One region of the Geodermatophilus sp. SYSU D00965 genome, then DNA from elsewhere that is predicted to be linked to it. Evidence: riboswitches for the same ligand, from Rfam matches in the RefSeq annotation. Region 1 holds a riboswitch; the other holds the start of a gene.
The links. Region 1 has a riboswitch for thiamine pyrophosphate ahead of thiM (hydroxyethylthiazole kinase). Riboswitches for the same ligand answer to the same signal wherever they lie in the genome.

Region 1 (6,947 bases):
GGGTGCTCGCCGTCCCGTTCCGCGCGCCGGCGCCCGGGGCCCAGTGGCGCCCGGACCTGCAGGCCCACGTGTACGTCGGCCGCGAACTGCCGCCGGAGCTGGCGCCCTACGACCCGCCGCCGTACACGTTCGAGCGCTTCCTCGAGGACGAGCTCAACGCCACGCCGCGCCCGGTCCCCACCGGCCGCCCCATGCAGCCGCGCGACGAGCAGCTCACCGGTGCGGCCGCGATCGCCGCGTCGGCGAAGGCCGGGCACCGGGTCTTCCTGCTCGGTGACGACCCCGGCGTGGGCAAGACCGGCACCGCCGTCCTGGCCGCCCGCGAGGTCGTGGCGCAGCGCGGCGGCCGCACGGTGCTGGTGGTCGCGGACCGCCCGGCGGCGATCACCATCCCGCACTGGACGCGGTCGATCGCCGGCTTCGGCGACGGCGGCCTGCGCTGGTGCGTGACCACGTGGGACCGGCTGGCGAAGGTCGCCAAGCTCCGGTTCGACGTCGTCATCGCCGACGAGGCGCACATGGTGCGGCACACGACGACGCAGCGGTGGAAGCACTGGAAGGCGGTCTCCGGTGCCGGCCGGGTGAAGGACGCGCCGTTCGTCATCGCGGCCACCGCCACCCCCGCGCACACGCCGCTGGAGCTGCCCTACCTGGCGCCGCAGTTCGCCCAGCGGCACGGCGAGCCACTGCGCGCGTGGGCCGATCTGCCGGCGAAGCTCGCCGAGCACGGGTTCCACGTGGAACGGGGCCGGTACGGCTGGACCTGGACCGAGGACGCCGACCGCCGCCGCGCCGACCTCGCCCGGCTGCAGGACTGGCTGGCCGAGGGCTACCCGCCGGCGACGCTGCACCGCCCGGCGCCGTGGGGCCCGGTGTCGGTCACGGGGACGCCGGTGTCGCTGACGCCGGCGGAGCGGGCCGCCTACGAGTCGGAGTGGCAGGAGTTCCGCGCCGAGATGCAGCTGGCCCGCCGCGGCCGGCAGACCGCGCGGGGCCGGGCGGCGCTGCTGCGGTTCCGGCAGAAGGCCGGGCTGATCCGCGCACAGGCGACCGTCGACTGGGTCAAGGCCCAGGTGGAGGCCGAGCGGCAGGTCGCCGTCTCGGTGGAGTTCGTGGAGACGGCGGCCGACCCGATCCGGGAGGCGCTGCTGGACTCGGGCGTCGCCGTGGCCGCCATCTACGGCCGCGACCGGTTCGACGTCGAGGCCGAGCGGCTGCGGTTCCAGACCGGCGCCGCGCCGGTGTGCGTCTTCACGGTGACCGCGTCGATCAGCCTGCACGCCGGCGAGCTGCTGCCCGCCGGGACGCACGCCTCGGCCACGCCGCGGGTCGGGCTGTTCCACCAGCCGCGGTTCTCCGGCATCCAGGCCCGCCAGGTCACCGGCCGCACCCACCGCGACGGGCAGGTCTCGCCGTGGCGGGTCGCCTTCGCCGAGGACACCGTGGAGGAGCAGGTGGCGCGGGTGATGGTGGAGCGGCTGGCGGTCAGCGGCTCGACCGCGGGCGCGGACACGTCGTCCCTGCAGGAGATCGCCGAGCTGCTCGACGCCGACTGGCTGCCCTCGACCGCGCTCACCGGGAACGACTGAGCGTCCGGGAGGCCGCGCGGCGCCGAGTGGCGAGTTCCCGTGCCTCCCGGCGCGCTCGGACCACGGCAACCCGCCAGTCGGCGCCGCAGGACTTCCGCCCGTGACGTTGTTAGGTTCGGGACCGCAAGTGGCACGGGGTGCCCCCGCCCGGGGCTGAGAGCACACCCGTCGAACCTGCTCCAGTTCGTACTGGCGAAGGGATGTCACGGCGTGGGAGCCATCGACCTGCGCGCGGCCCGCGAGGAGCTGCGCACCGCTGCACCGCTGGTGCACTGCCTGACCAACACCGTCGTCCAGACGATGACGGCCAACGCCCTGCTGGCCGCCGGCGCGGCACCGGCGATGGTGGACGCACCGCAGGAGGCCGGGGACTTCGCCGCGGTCGCCTCGGCGGTGCTGGTCAACGTCGGCACGGTGCACGAGCGCACCGCCGAGGCCATGCGGCTGGCGGCCCGCTCCGCCGGCGCGGCCGGGACGCCGTGGGTGCTCGACCCGGTCGCGGTCGGTCCGCTGGCCTACCGGACGGCGCTGGCCGCCGAGCTGGTCGAGCTGATACCCACCGCCGTCCGGGGCAACGCCTCCGAGGTCCTGGCGCTGGCCGGGGCCGGCACCGGCGGCCGCGGGGTGGACAGCACCCACAGCACCGACGCCGCGGCCGAGGCCGCCCTCGACCTGGCCCGGCGCACCGGGGGAGTGGTCGCGGTCAGCGGCGAGGTGGACCTGGTCACCGACGGACGGCGGACCGTGCGGGTGGGCGGCGGTTCGGTCCTGCTCACCCGCACCACCGGCGCCGGCTGCGCGCTGGGCGCCCTGGTCGCCGCCTACCTCGCCGTCTGCGACGACCCGCTGACCGGCGTCGTGGCCGCGCACGCGCACGTGGCGCTGGCCGCCGAGGTCGCCGCCGACGTCGCCGACGGGCCCGGCACCTTCGCCCCGGCCTGGCTCGACGCCCTCGACGCCCTCGACGGGGAGTCCCTGAGCCGGGCGGACGTGCGGGAGGAGCGGTGAACGGGTTCGACCCGACCCTCTACCTGGTCACCGACACCGGGCTTGCCCGGCCCCGGCCGGTCGCCGACGTCGTCCGCGCCGCGGTGGCCGGCGGCGTCACCGCCGTCCAGGTGCGCGACAAGACGGCGTCCCGGCGGCAGCTGCTCGCCCTCACCCGGGCCGTGCAGGCCGCGCTGGCCGACCGGCCCGACGTCGCGGTCGTGGTCAACGACGCGGTCGACGTCGCCCTGCTGGCCCGCGCGGGCGTGCACGTCGGCCAGGACGACCTCCCGCCGGCCGAGGTCCGGCGGCTGCTGGGCCCCGGCGCGCCGCTGGGGCTGAGCGTCACCTGCGCCGCGGACCTGCACGCCGCGCTGGCCCTGCCTCCGGGCATCGTGGACCTGGTCGGCATCGGCCCGGTGTGGGCGACGCCGACCAAGCCCGACGCGGCTCCCGGCCTGGGGCCGTCGGGCACCCGGGAGCTCGCGGCTGCCGCCCGCTCGGCGGGGCTGGTCGCCGTCGCGATCGGCGGGATCGACGCCAGCCGGGCGGCGGAGGTGGCGGCGACCGGGGTGGACGGGATCTGCGTCGTCTCGGCGATCTGCGCCGCGCCCGACCCCGCGGCCGCCGCCCGGGAGCTGCGGGCGCGGATCGACGCGGGCCGCTCGGTGGGGGTCCACCGATGAGCGGACAGGGGCGGAAGCCCGGCAGCGAGGAACGAGCGAGGAGCGGAGCGCCCCGCGGGAGCGAACCAGGCAGCACGAGCGGCGTTCCGGTCGCGCTCACCGTCGCGGGCAGCGACCCGAGCGGCGGCGCCGGCATCCAGGCCGACCTGAAGACCTTCAGCGCCCTGGGTGCGTACGGGACGGCGGTGCTGACCGCGCTCACCGCGCAGAACACCCGCGGGGTCACCGGCGTCCACCCGGTGCCGGCGGCGTTCGTCGCCGCGCAGCTCGAGACCCTGCTCGACGACGTCGAGGTGCACGCCACCAAGCTCGGCATGCTGGGCAGCGCGGAGGTGGTCCGGACCGTGGCGCGGGTGCTGGCCGACCGCCGGGCGGGCCCGGTGGTCTGTGATCCCGTGATGGTGGCGACCAGCGGCGACCGGCTCATCGACGACGCCGCGGTGGACGCCGTCCGCACCGACCTGCTGCCGGTCACCGACCTCGTCACGCCCAACGTGCCCGAGGCGGCGGCGCTGCTCGACGCGGCGCCGGCGACGAGCGTCGACGACCTCCCCGGGCAGGCCACCGCGCTGCTGGCCCTCGGCCCGCGGGCGGTGCTGCTCAAGGGCGGCCACCTCGGCGGGGAGGAGAGCGTCGACGTGCTGGCCACCGCGGGCGCCGTCACCGTGAGCCGCCGCCCCCGGGTGCGGACGACGGCGACGCACGGCACCGGCTGCACGCTGTCCTCGGCCCTCGCCGCGCTCGCCGCCCGCGGGCGCACCGACGACTGGGCGCGGCTGGTCGACCCGGCGCGCGACTACCTGCACGCCGCGCTGGTCGCCGGGGCCGGCCTGGGCATCGGGTCGGGGCACGGGCCGGTGCACCACTTCGCCGGGATCTGGCCGTCGTGAGCGCCGCCGCGAACGCTCACGGGGACGCCGAAGCCCCGTTCACCGAGCGCGCCTGGGCCGCGACGGCCGGCCTGCGCGCGGCCATCGACGACCTCCCCTTCCTCGCCGAGCTGGGTTCCGGCGCGCTGGCCCCGGCCACGTTCCGGCACTACCTGGAGCAGGACGCGCTCTACCTCGCGGACTACGCCCGGGCGCTGGCCCTGCTCGCCACCCGCGCCCCGGACTCGGCCGCCGCGTCCTTCTGGGCGACCTCGGCGGCCACGACCGCGACCGTCGAGCGCCAACTGCACGCCGACCTGCTCGCCGCGGAGCTGCCCCCGGCCGACCGGCCGGGCGGCGACCCGGTGCCCTCACCGACCTGCCTGGCCTACGTCTCCTACCTGGTGGCCGCGGCGGCGACGGCTCCGTACGCGGTCGCCGCCGCTGCCGCGCTGCCCTGCTACTGGGTGTACGCCGACGTCGGCGCGCGCCTGGCGCGGACCGCGGCGCTCGTCCCCGGACACCCGTACCTGCGCTGGGTCGCCGCCTACGACGCCCCGGGGTTCCAGGAGGCCGCGCGCACCGCCCGCGCGCTGGTCGACGCGGCCGCCGGCGAGGCGCCCGGCACGCAGCCGGCCATGCTGCGCGCCTTCACCGTCGCCACCCGCTACGAGCTGGAGTTCTGGCGCGCGGCGCACGAGCGGGAGAGCTGGCCGGACCCGATCTGACCCCGACCCGACGGGCCCGGCCGGGGAACCCCCGACCGGCCCGGTCAGCTCGCCGGCGGTTGCCCGTCCGCCGGCACGATCGGGATCCGGGTGGCCGCGCCGTCGGCGGCCGTTGCGCCGTTGGTCGCCGGTGCGCTGCCACCCCCGGCCACGGCACCGCCCGCGCCCCCGAGCCGCCGCAGCAGCGCCGCGACGTCCACCCCGGTGAGGTCGCCGGACAGCTGCAGCCCCTGCGCCACGTTCGCGGCCACCGAGCGGCCGAGGGAGCCGGCGCCGTCGGCGGAGATGACGGTCATCTTGTCCACGCTCGACAGCGGGGCCGCGGCCGCCTGCACCACCTGGGGCAGCACCTTCACGAGCATCTCGAGGACCGCCGCCTCGCCGTACTTGGCGAACGCCTCCGAGCGGGCGTCGAGCGCCTCGGCCTCCGCCTGGCCGCGGGCGAGGATGGCGGCCGCCTCCGCGGCGCCCTCCCGCTCGACGGCGTCGGCGATGGCCTGCCGGCGCAGCCGCTCGGCCTCACCGCGCTTGGCGCCCTCGATCGCCTCGGCCTCGGCCAGTGCCGACCGGCGGGCCCGCTCACCCTCACCGGAGAGCTTGGCCTGCTCCGCGGCGGCCTGGGCGGCGGCGATCGTGCCCTGCCGCTGGGCCTCGGCGGCGAGGATCGCGGCGTTCTTGCGGCCCTCGGCCTCCTGCTCGACCTTGTACCGCTGCGCGTCGGCGGGCCGGCGGACCTGGGTGTCGAGCTGGCGCTCGGTCAGCGCCGCCGTCCGGACGGCGACCTTCTCCTGCTCGGTGAGGATCGCCTGGTCCTGCGCGGCCTGGGCCAGCGGTCCGGCGGCGGCCGCGCGGGCCTTGGCCGCGTCGGTCTCGGCGGTGATCTCCGCCTGGCGCAGCGCGAGCTGCCGCTGGGCGACGGCGATCGCCTCGTCGGCGAGCAGCTGCTCCTGCTGCGCGGCCTGCCGGGCCCGGGCCTCGGCGATGCTGGCCTCCTTGAGCACCCGCGCCGCCTCGGGCCGGCCGAGGTCGGCCAGGTAGCTGCCCTCGGCCTGGATGTCCTGCAGCTGGAAGGTGTCGAGCACCAGCCCCTGCCCGGTGAGCGAGGACTCGGCCTCCTCGGCGACGGCGGAGGCGAACGCGGCCCGGTCGCGGATGATCTCCTCGATCGTCAGCCGGCCGACGATGGAGCGCAGCGCACCGGCCAGCACCTCCGAGGTGAAGGTGTCGATGCCCTCCTGCTGGTTGAGGAACCGCTGCGCGGCGGCGCGGATGGAGTCCTCGGAGCCGCCGACCTTGACGATGGCCACGCCCTCCAGGTCGCACTTGACGCCCTGCTTGGACACCGCGCCGCGGATGCCGACCGGGATGCGCCGGCTGGACAGGTCCATCGTGTGCAGCTTCTGCACCACCGGCAGGACGAAGACGCTGGCCCCCATGACCACCTTCTGGCCCGACGCGTCGCGGGAGGTCAGCCCCGAGGCGCTGGTGACCTCGCGCCCCTGGCGGCCGGTCACGATGAACGCCTGGTTGGGCCCGGCGACCTTGATGCGGGACAGGACCAGCACCACGATCAGGAGCACCAGGACGGCGATGCCGCCGATGGCGATGAGCAGGGTCAGGTCCACGGGTTCTGGCCTCCGGTCTCGGGCAGGGGGTCGGGCGCGGTCGAGACCACCTGCACGGCGGTCTCGCTGAGCGCCTCGACGACGTACACGGGCGTGCCCGCGGGCAGCGGGACGTCGCTGCGCGCGGCGTACTTGAGCTGCTGGCCGGCGACGGTCAGGCGCACCTCACCGAGTCCCCCGATCGGGACGGCGGACACCACGACGCCCTGCCGGCCGACCAGGTGGGCCCTCGTGAGGGTCTCGGTGGTCGGCATGTCCCGCAGCGCGCGGGAGAGCCGGATCGCGCCCCACGCGAGCGGGATCGCCACCGCTGTCCCGATGGCCAGCGCGGCGAGCAGCCGGCCGGCGTCCGGGAGCCCGTCGGGCAGCACGGACGCGGCCGCGGCGCCGCCGAAGCCCACCCCGCCGACCAGCGCCGCCAGCGCCGGGACGGAGAACGGGCCGTCGGCGTCCCCGGCGAGAT
Region 2 (6,947 bases), on a different contig from region 1:
GCGGCGTCGACGACGGCCCAGGCGGCGCGGTCCTCGAGCGCCGGGTCCATCCGGACCCGCACGATCAGCGCGGCGTCCTCCCGCGAGACCACGCCCGCCCCGCTCCACATCCGGCTGGCGGGGTCCTGCAGGGCGGCGAAGACGTCGGGGACGTCGTCGGTCCGCCAGGGCCGCAGGCGCAGCGCACCGGCGGCCAGCTCATCGGGGATCACGGGAGGGCATCGTGCCCCATGGCCCCCTGCAGGGCCCCACCGCGAGCTCGCGAGTGGTGGGGGGCAGGGGGTCCTCCCTCAGGCGGGGACGGAGACCCCGACGCCGCCACGGGTGTGCGCGCCGTAGCGGGCGATCTCCTGGTCGAGGTCCAGCGGCGACGTCATGGCCGCGCCCGCCGTGAGCTCCGGGGTGATGAACTCGGCCGGCAGCAGCCAGGACACCTCGAACTCCAGGCCGTCCGGGTCGTGCGCGTAGAGGGCCTTGGTGGTCACGTGGTCGCTCATCCCGACCAGCGCGCCGACCTGCAGCAGCGCGTCGCGGATGCGGGCGAGCTCGGCGAGGGTGTCGACCTCCCAGGCCAGGTGGTAGAGGCCGACCGTGCGCCGGCCGGCCTCCGAGGCGCCGGCGCCCGCGCCGATCTGGAACAGGCCGAGGTCGTGGTCGTTGCTCGACCCCTCGGCCTGCAGGAACACCGCGGCACCGGGGATCTCCATCTTCGCGCGGAATCCGAGCACGTCGCGGTAGAAGGCGTGGCTGCGGGCGACGTCGCGCACGTAGAGGACGGCGTGGTTGAGGCGCTGGACGGGCATGGTCGGACTCCTGACGGTCGGCAGGACGCCAGTGTGCGCCCATCTGCTTGAGACTTCAAGTATCGGTCGCGCCCGATCGGGTAGGTGCCGGGCATGGACCACTCGCGCGCCCCCGTCCTCGAGGCCCTGCAGGAGTTCCGCCGCCGGGGGGACGTCGTCTTCGGCCCGCCCGGCCACAAGCAGGGCCGCGGTGCCGACCCGCGGGTGGTCGAGGTCGTCGGGGAGGGCGTGTTCGCCTCCGACGTCCTCTCGCTCAACGGCCTCGACGACCGGCGCGAGTCGCAGGCGGTCACCACCCAGGCCGAGGACCTCATGGCCGACGCCGTGGACGCCGACAGGGCCTTCTTCTCCACCTGCGGCAGCTCGCTGTCGGTGAAGAGCGCGATGATCTCGGTCGCCGGCCCGGACGAGGAACTGCTGGTCAGCCGCAACGCGCACAAGTCGGTGGTGGCCGGGCTGATCATCAGCGGCATCCGCCCGGTGTGGGTGCACCCGCACTTCGACGCCGAGCGGCACCTGGCCCATCCGCCGGAGCCCGAGGACGTCCGCCGCGCGCTCGACCGGCACCCGCAGGTCAAGGGGATGCTGCTGATCACCCCGACCGACTGGGGCACCTGCGCCGACATCGCCGGCGTCGCCGAGGTGTGCCACGAGCGCGACCTCCCGCTGATCGTCGACGAGGCCTGGGGGGCCCACCTGCCCTTCCACCCCGACCTGCCGGCCTGGGGGATGGACGCCGGCGCGGACGTCGTCGTCACCAGCGTGCACAAGATGGGCGGGGCGATCGAGCAGAGCTCGGTGTTCCACCTCAAGGGCTCCCGCGTGGACCCGCAGGTGCTCAAGCAGCGGGAGGACCTGCTGGGCACCACGAGCTCCTCGTCGCTGGTGTACCTGACCCTCGACGGGTGGCGACGGCACATGGTCGAGCAGGGCGAGGAACTGCTGGGCAGGGCGATCGAGCGCGCCGCGCGCCTCCGGGCGGAGATCGACGCGCTGCCGGGCCTGGCGGTCATGGGCCGTGAGGTCATCGGCACCGGCGGCGCCTTCGACCTCGACCCGCTGGCGATCACCGTCGACGTCCGGGGCCTGGGCATCACCGGCTTCCAGGCCGGGGACTGGCTGCGCGCCGCCTGCCACGTGGACCTCGGCGCGGCTGACACCCTCCGCGTCAACGCCCGCATCACCCACGCCGACGACGACGAGACGGAGAAGGCGCTGCTGGACGCGCTGCGTGCCCTCGTGGAGGGTGCCGCGTCGATGGAGCGCCCGCCGCGGGTGGACCTCCCCTCGCCGCAGGGCCTCGAGCTGGAGCAGGCGATGACGCCGCGCGATGCGTTCTTCGCCCGTGTCGAGCAGGTGCCGGCCGCCGAGGCGGTGGGCCGGGTGGCCGCCGAGCTGGTCAGCCCCTACCCGCCCGGCGTCCCGGTGCTGGCGCCCGGCGAGCGGATCAGCCAGGACGCCGTCGACTACCTGACCAGCGGGGTGCAGGCCGGGATGCTGATCCCCGACGCCGCGGACCCGTCGATGGAGACCTTCCGGGTCGTCGCCTGATGACAGCCGCGGGAGCATCGCAGCGAGCGCCAGCGAGCGAGGAGCGGACCGCGGCGCGGAATCAGGCCATGGACGTCTCATAGCCCCTCAGGAGGCCAGCGGTGACCGGCTCGGTGGACGTCCTCGTCCCGCCGCCGCTGCGCTTCCTCCTGCCGGGACGGGACCGGCACCGCGGCGTCCGGCGGATGCGGTTCGACCCCGACGCCACGCTCGGCCACGTCGTCCAGGCGGCCGGGGTGCCGCTGACCGAGGTCGGCGGCCTCCGGGTCGACGGCGCCCCCGCCGGCGTCGCCGACCGGACGCGGCCGGGCAGCACCGTGGAGGTCGCCGAGGTCCCGCGGCCGCAGCCGGTGCCGGCCGGCGGCTTCCTGCTCGACGTCGGGCTGGGGGCGCTGGCCCGCCGGCTGCGGCTGCTCGGCCTGGACGCGGCGTGGTCCAACGACGCCGACGACGCCGACCTCGTGGTCCGCGCGACCGCCGAGGAGCGCGCCCTGCTCACCCAGGACCGCGGCCTGCTCATGCGCCGGGCCCTGCCGTCGGGGGCGCTGGTCCGCGGCGCCCGGCCCGACGACCAGCTCGCCGACGTCCTCGACCGGTTCGCTCCCCCGCTGGCGCCGCTGACCCGCTGCACCGCCTGCGGCGCCCGGCTGCTGCCGGTGGCCAAGGCCGACGTCGCCGACCGGCTGCCCGCCGGTACCAGGCGGACCTACGAGGAGTTCTCCCGCTGCCCGGCCTGCGACCGGGTCTACTGGCGCGGCGCGCACGCCCGCCGGATCGACGCGCTGGTCCGGACGGCGAGCCGGTAGGGCCCGCCAGGTCGGCCCCCGGGGGCCACGGGCTGGCCCGCACGTGTCACCCGCGGCGGGCACAGGAAGGAGCGCCCATCCACCTGCGCCGCTCCTGCGAGGCCGCCGTGTACCTGTCGAAGACCGAGGCCGCCGTCCTGCCGACCACGCTGGTCGGCGCGCCGAGACCGGCACCCTCCGGGTCCGGACGGCGGCGGCTGTGGCCGCTGCTGGGTCCGGCGTTCGTCGCGGCGGTGGCCTACGTCGACCCGGGCAACTTCGCGACCAACTTCGCCGGCGGCGCCTCGTTCGGCTACACGCTGCTGTGGGTCATCGTGGCGGCCAACCTCATGGCGATGCTCATCCAGTCGCTGACCGCCAAGCTCGGGCTGGCCACCGGCCGGGACCTGGCCACCCTCTGCCGAGAGCAGCTGCCCCGGCCGGTCACCCGCGGGCTGTGGCTGCAGGCCGAGGCGGTCGCGATCGCCACCGACCTGGCCGAGATCGTCGGCGGCGCGGTGGCGCTGAACCTGCTGTTCGGCGTGCCGCTGCCGATCGGTGGGGTGATCACCGCCGTGGTCGCGTTCGTGCTGCTGGCCGCGCAGTCCCGAGGGCACCGGCCGTTCGAGCGGGTGATCGCCGGGCTGCTGCTGGTGATCGGCCTGGGCTTCGGCTACACGCTGGTCAGCTCCGGCGTCGACGTCGGCGGGGTCGCCGGCGGCCTCGTGCCCTCGTTCGCCGGCTCGGAGAGCCTGCTGCTGGCCACCGGGATCCTGGGCGCGACCGTCATGCCGCACGTCATCTACGTGCACTCCGCGCTGACCCCGGGCCGGTACGGCGACGTGGTCACCGCCGGGCGCAGCGAGGCCGGCCGGCGCCGGCTGCTGCGGGCCCAGCGGGTCGACGTCCTGGTCGCGATGGGCCTGGCCGGGCTGGTCAACGCCGCGATGCTGGTGATCGCCGCGCAGCTGTTCACCGCCGACGACGGCATCGAGTCGCTGGAGAGCGTGCACGCCGGGCTGGGCGACCAGCTGGGCACCGGCGCCGCGCTGGCCTTCGCCGTCGCGCTGCTCGCCTCCGGGTTCGCCTCCTCCTCGGTCGGCACCCACGCCGGGCAGGTGGTCATGGCCGGCTTCCTGCGCCGGCACATCCCGGTGCTCGCCCGCCGGCTGGTCACCCTGGCGCCGGCCCTGGCGGTGCTGCTGCTCGGCGGCGACCCGACCACCGCGCTGGTCTGGTCGCAGGTGGTGCTCTCCTTCGGCATCCCCTTCGCGCTGGTGCCGCTGCTGTGGCTGACCGCCCGCCGCTCGGTCATGGGCAACTGGGTCAACCGGCCGGTCACCACCATCGCCGGGGCGGTCGTCGCCGCGCTGATCATCGGCCTCAACGCCCACCTGCTGCTGGGCTTCGTCCTCGGCTGAAGGACCTCCCCCGCGATCATGGCGCGGTGACCACTCCGGAGCCCCCTCCGGTGGTCACGGCGCCATGATCGTGTCCGGGCAGCGGCAGCGGGCACCGGCGGACGGCGGCAGCGGCGGAACGGTCTAGGCTGGTCGCACAACCGAACACACAGCAGGGGAGCGCTTCGGCGCTGAGAGTGCGGGTTCCCGCAGACCCTCGAACCTGATCCGGGTCATGCCGGCGCAGGGAGTCTGGAGGAAAGTCATGGCCGACCAGGCCGTCCGTCCGTCGTCGGCTGCGCCCACCGGGGGGCGCTCGCGCTGGCGCACCGTCGACATCGTCGTCACCGCCGTCCTGGGCGTCGCCTTCGGCGTCGTCTTCTGGGCCTGGGGCCTGCTGTGGGCGGGTACCGGAACGGCCTTCGCCGCCTTCCCGCCCGGGCAGGCGTTCATGTACGGCGTCTGGCTGGTCCCCGCGGTGCTCGCCCCGCTGGTGGTGCGCAAGCCCGGAGCGGGCCTGTTCGCCGAGCTGGTCGCCGCGATCGTCTCGGCGCTGCTCGGCTCGGCCTGGGGGACGACGACGATCGTCTACGGCCTGCTGCAGGGGCTGGCCGGGGAGGCCGGCTTCGCCGCCTTCCGGTACCGCCGCTTCGGGTGGCCGCAGGCACTGCTGTCCGCGGCGCTGGCCGGCGCGATGGCCGCCGTCCTGGACCTCCTCTACTACTACCCGGACTGGACCGCGGGCTGGAAGACGACGTACGTGGCGCTCGTCGTGGCCGGCACCGTCGTCGTCGCGGGCGCGGGCAGCATGGCGCTGACCCGCGCGCTGGCCGGCAGCGGTGCGCTGTCGGCGTTCGCCTCCGGCCGCACCCGGGTCTGACGCTGACCGGGGGGTCCCCGGCCGCCGTCCGGGTGGCCGGGTGGGGCTTCCGGCACGCCACCCGGCGGGCCTGGGCGGTCCGGGACGTCGACCTGACGGTGGCCCCCGGTGAGCGGCTGCTGCTCACCGGGGCCTCCGGCTCGGGCAAGTCCACGCTGCTGCGGGCGCTGGGCGGCCTGCTGGACCCGGAGAGCGGGGACGTCGTCGGCGTGCTGACCGTCGACGGCGAGCCGCCCGACCGCCGGCGGCAGCGCGTCGGCATGGTCTTCCAGGACCCCGACTCGCAGCTGGTGATGACCCGCGCCGGGGACGACGTCGCCTTCGGGCTGGAGAACGTCGGCACCCCGCCCGCGGCGATCGGGCCGGCCGTGGACGCCGCCCTCGCCGCGGTCGGCTTCGACCTGGGCCGGGACCGGTCCACCGGCGCGCTGTCCGGCGGGCAGAAGCAGCGGCTGGTGCTGGCCGGCGCGCTCGCCCCGCGCCCCGGCCTGCTGCTGCTCGACGAGCCCACCGCGCAGCTGGACCCGGCCGGCGCCGAGCTGGTCCGCGGCGCGGTGGCCCGGGCGGTCGCCGACCGCGGCGCCACGCTCGTCGTCGTCGACCACGACGCCGCGGCCTGGCTGCCCCTGGTCGACCGCGTGGTGGAGCTGCTGCCGGGGGGTGGTGTGGCCGAGCACGGCCCCGGGTGGGCACCGGCTCCGCTGCGCCTGCCCGTGCGGCGCAGCTCCCCCGCGGGGGCGGTGCTGCTGGCCGCCGACGCGGCCGGGTTCACCCACCGCGGCTCGACCGCCCCGGCCCTGCCGCCGACCGACGCCGTCCTGCGGGCCGGGCGGACCCTGGCGGTCACCGGCCCCAACGGCACCGGCAAGTCCACGCTGGCGCTGCTGCTGGCCGGCCTGCGGGCGCCGACCACCGGCCGGGTCACCGCCGGGCCGGCGCTCACGGCGGGGCTGCGCCGCCCGGACCGGCCGCCGTCCCGCTGGCGGGCCGCCGAGCTGGTGGAGCGGGTCGGCACCGTCTTCCAGCACCCCGAGCACCAGTTCCTCACCGGACGGGTGCGCGACGAGCTGTCCCTGGGTCCGCTGCGCGCCGGCGCGGGCGAGGGCGCGGCCCACCGGCGTGCCGACGAGCTGCTCGAGCGGCTCGGCCTGGCGCCGCTGGCCGAGGCCAACCCGTTCACCCTCTCCGGCGGGCAGCAGCGGCGGCTGTCGGTCGCCACCGCGCTGGCCACCCGGCCGCCGGTCCTGGTGCTCGACGAGCCCACCTTCGGCCAGGACCGGGACACCTGGTCGGAGCTGGTCGCGCTGCTGGCCGAGCAGCAGGACGGCGACCGCGCCCTGTGCCTGGTCACCCACGACGTCCACGTGGTCGCCGCGCTGGCCGACGACGTGCTGAGCCTGGGCGCCCGGGTGGCGGTGCCGTGACCCCGCCGCTCGCCCTGGGGCCGGTGCGCCCGGTCCCGCTGTCGGCGGTGAACCCGGTCGCCCAGCTGGCCGCCATCGCCGTCCTCACCGTCGTGCTGCTGGTC

Region 2: another riboswitch for thiamine pyrophosphate. It lies ahead of ACI789_RS19665 (ECF transporter S component); the one in region 1 lies ahead of thiM (hydroxyethylthiazole kinase).

Annotation. Positions count from the first base shown of each region.
Region 1 is NZ_JBJGYQ010000008.1:126,483-133,429, reverse strand. Features, by position in the region: gene ACI789_RS09760 (helicase) at 1-1,589, shown strand, start outside; TPP riboswitch at 1,713-1,807, shown strand; gene thiM (hydroxyethylthiazole kinase) at 1,800-2,597, shown strand; gene thiE (thiamine phosphate synthase) at 2,594-3,262, shown strand; gene thiD (bifunctional hydroxymethylpyrimidine kinase/phosphomethylpyrimidine kinase) at 3,259-4,152, shown strand; gene ACI789_RS09740 (TenA family protein) at 4,149-4,859, shown strand; gene ACI789_RS09735 (flotillin family protein) at 4,904-6,484, opposite strand; gene ACI789_RS09730 (NfeD family protein) at 6,475-6,947, opposite strand, start outside.
Region 2 is NZ_JBJGYQ010000023.1:22,635-29,581, reverse strand. Features, by position in the region: gene ACI789_RS19690 (GNAT family N-acetyltransferase) at 1-212, opposite strand, end outside; gene ACI789_RS19685 (VOC family protein) at 291-803, opposite strand; gene ACI789_RS19680 (aminotransferase class I/II-fold pyridoxal phosphate-dependent enzyme) at 897-2,354, shown strand; gene ACI789_RS19675 (Mut7-C RNAse domain-containing protein) at 2,456-3,160, shown strand; gene ACI789_RS19670 (Nramp family divalent metal transporter) at 3,268-4,560, shown strand; TPP riboswitch at 4,704-4,807, shown strand; gene ACI789_RS19665 (ECF transporter S component) at 4,805-5,419, shown strand; gene ACI789_RS19660 (ABC transporter ATP-binding protein) at 5,452-6,843, shown strand; gene ACI789_RS19655 (energy-coupling factor transporter transmembrane component T family protein) at 6,840-6,947, shown strand, end outside.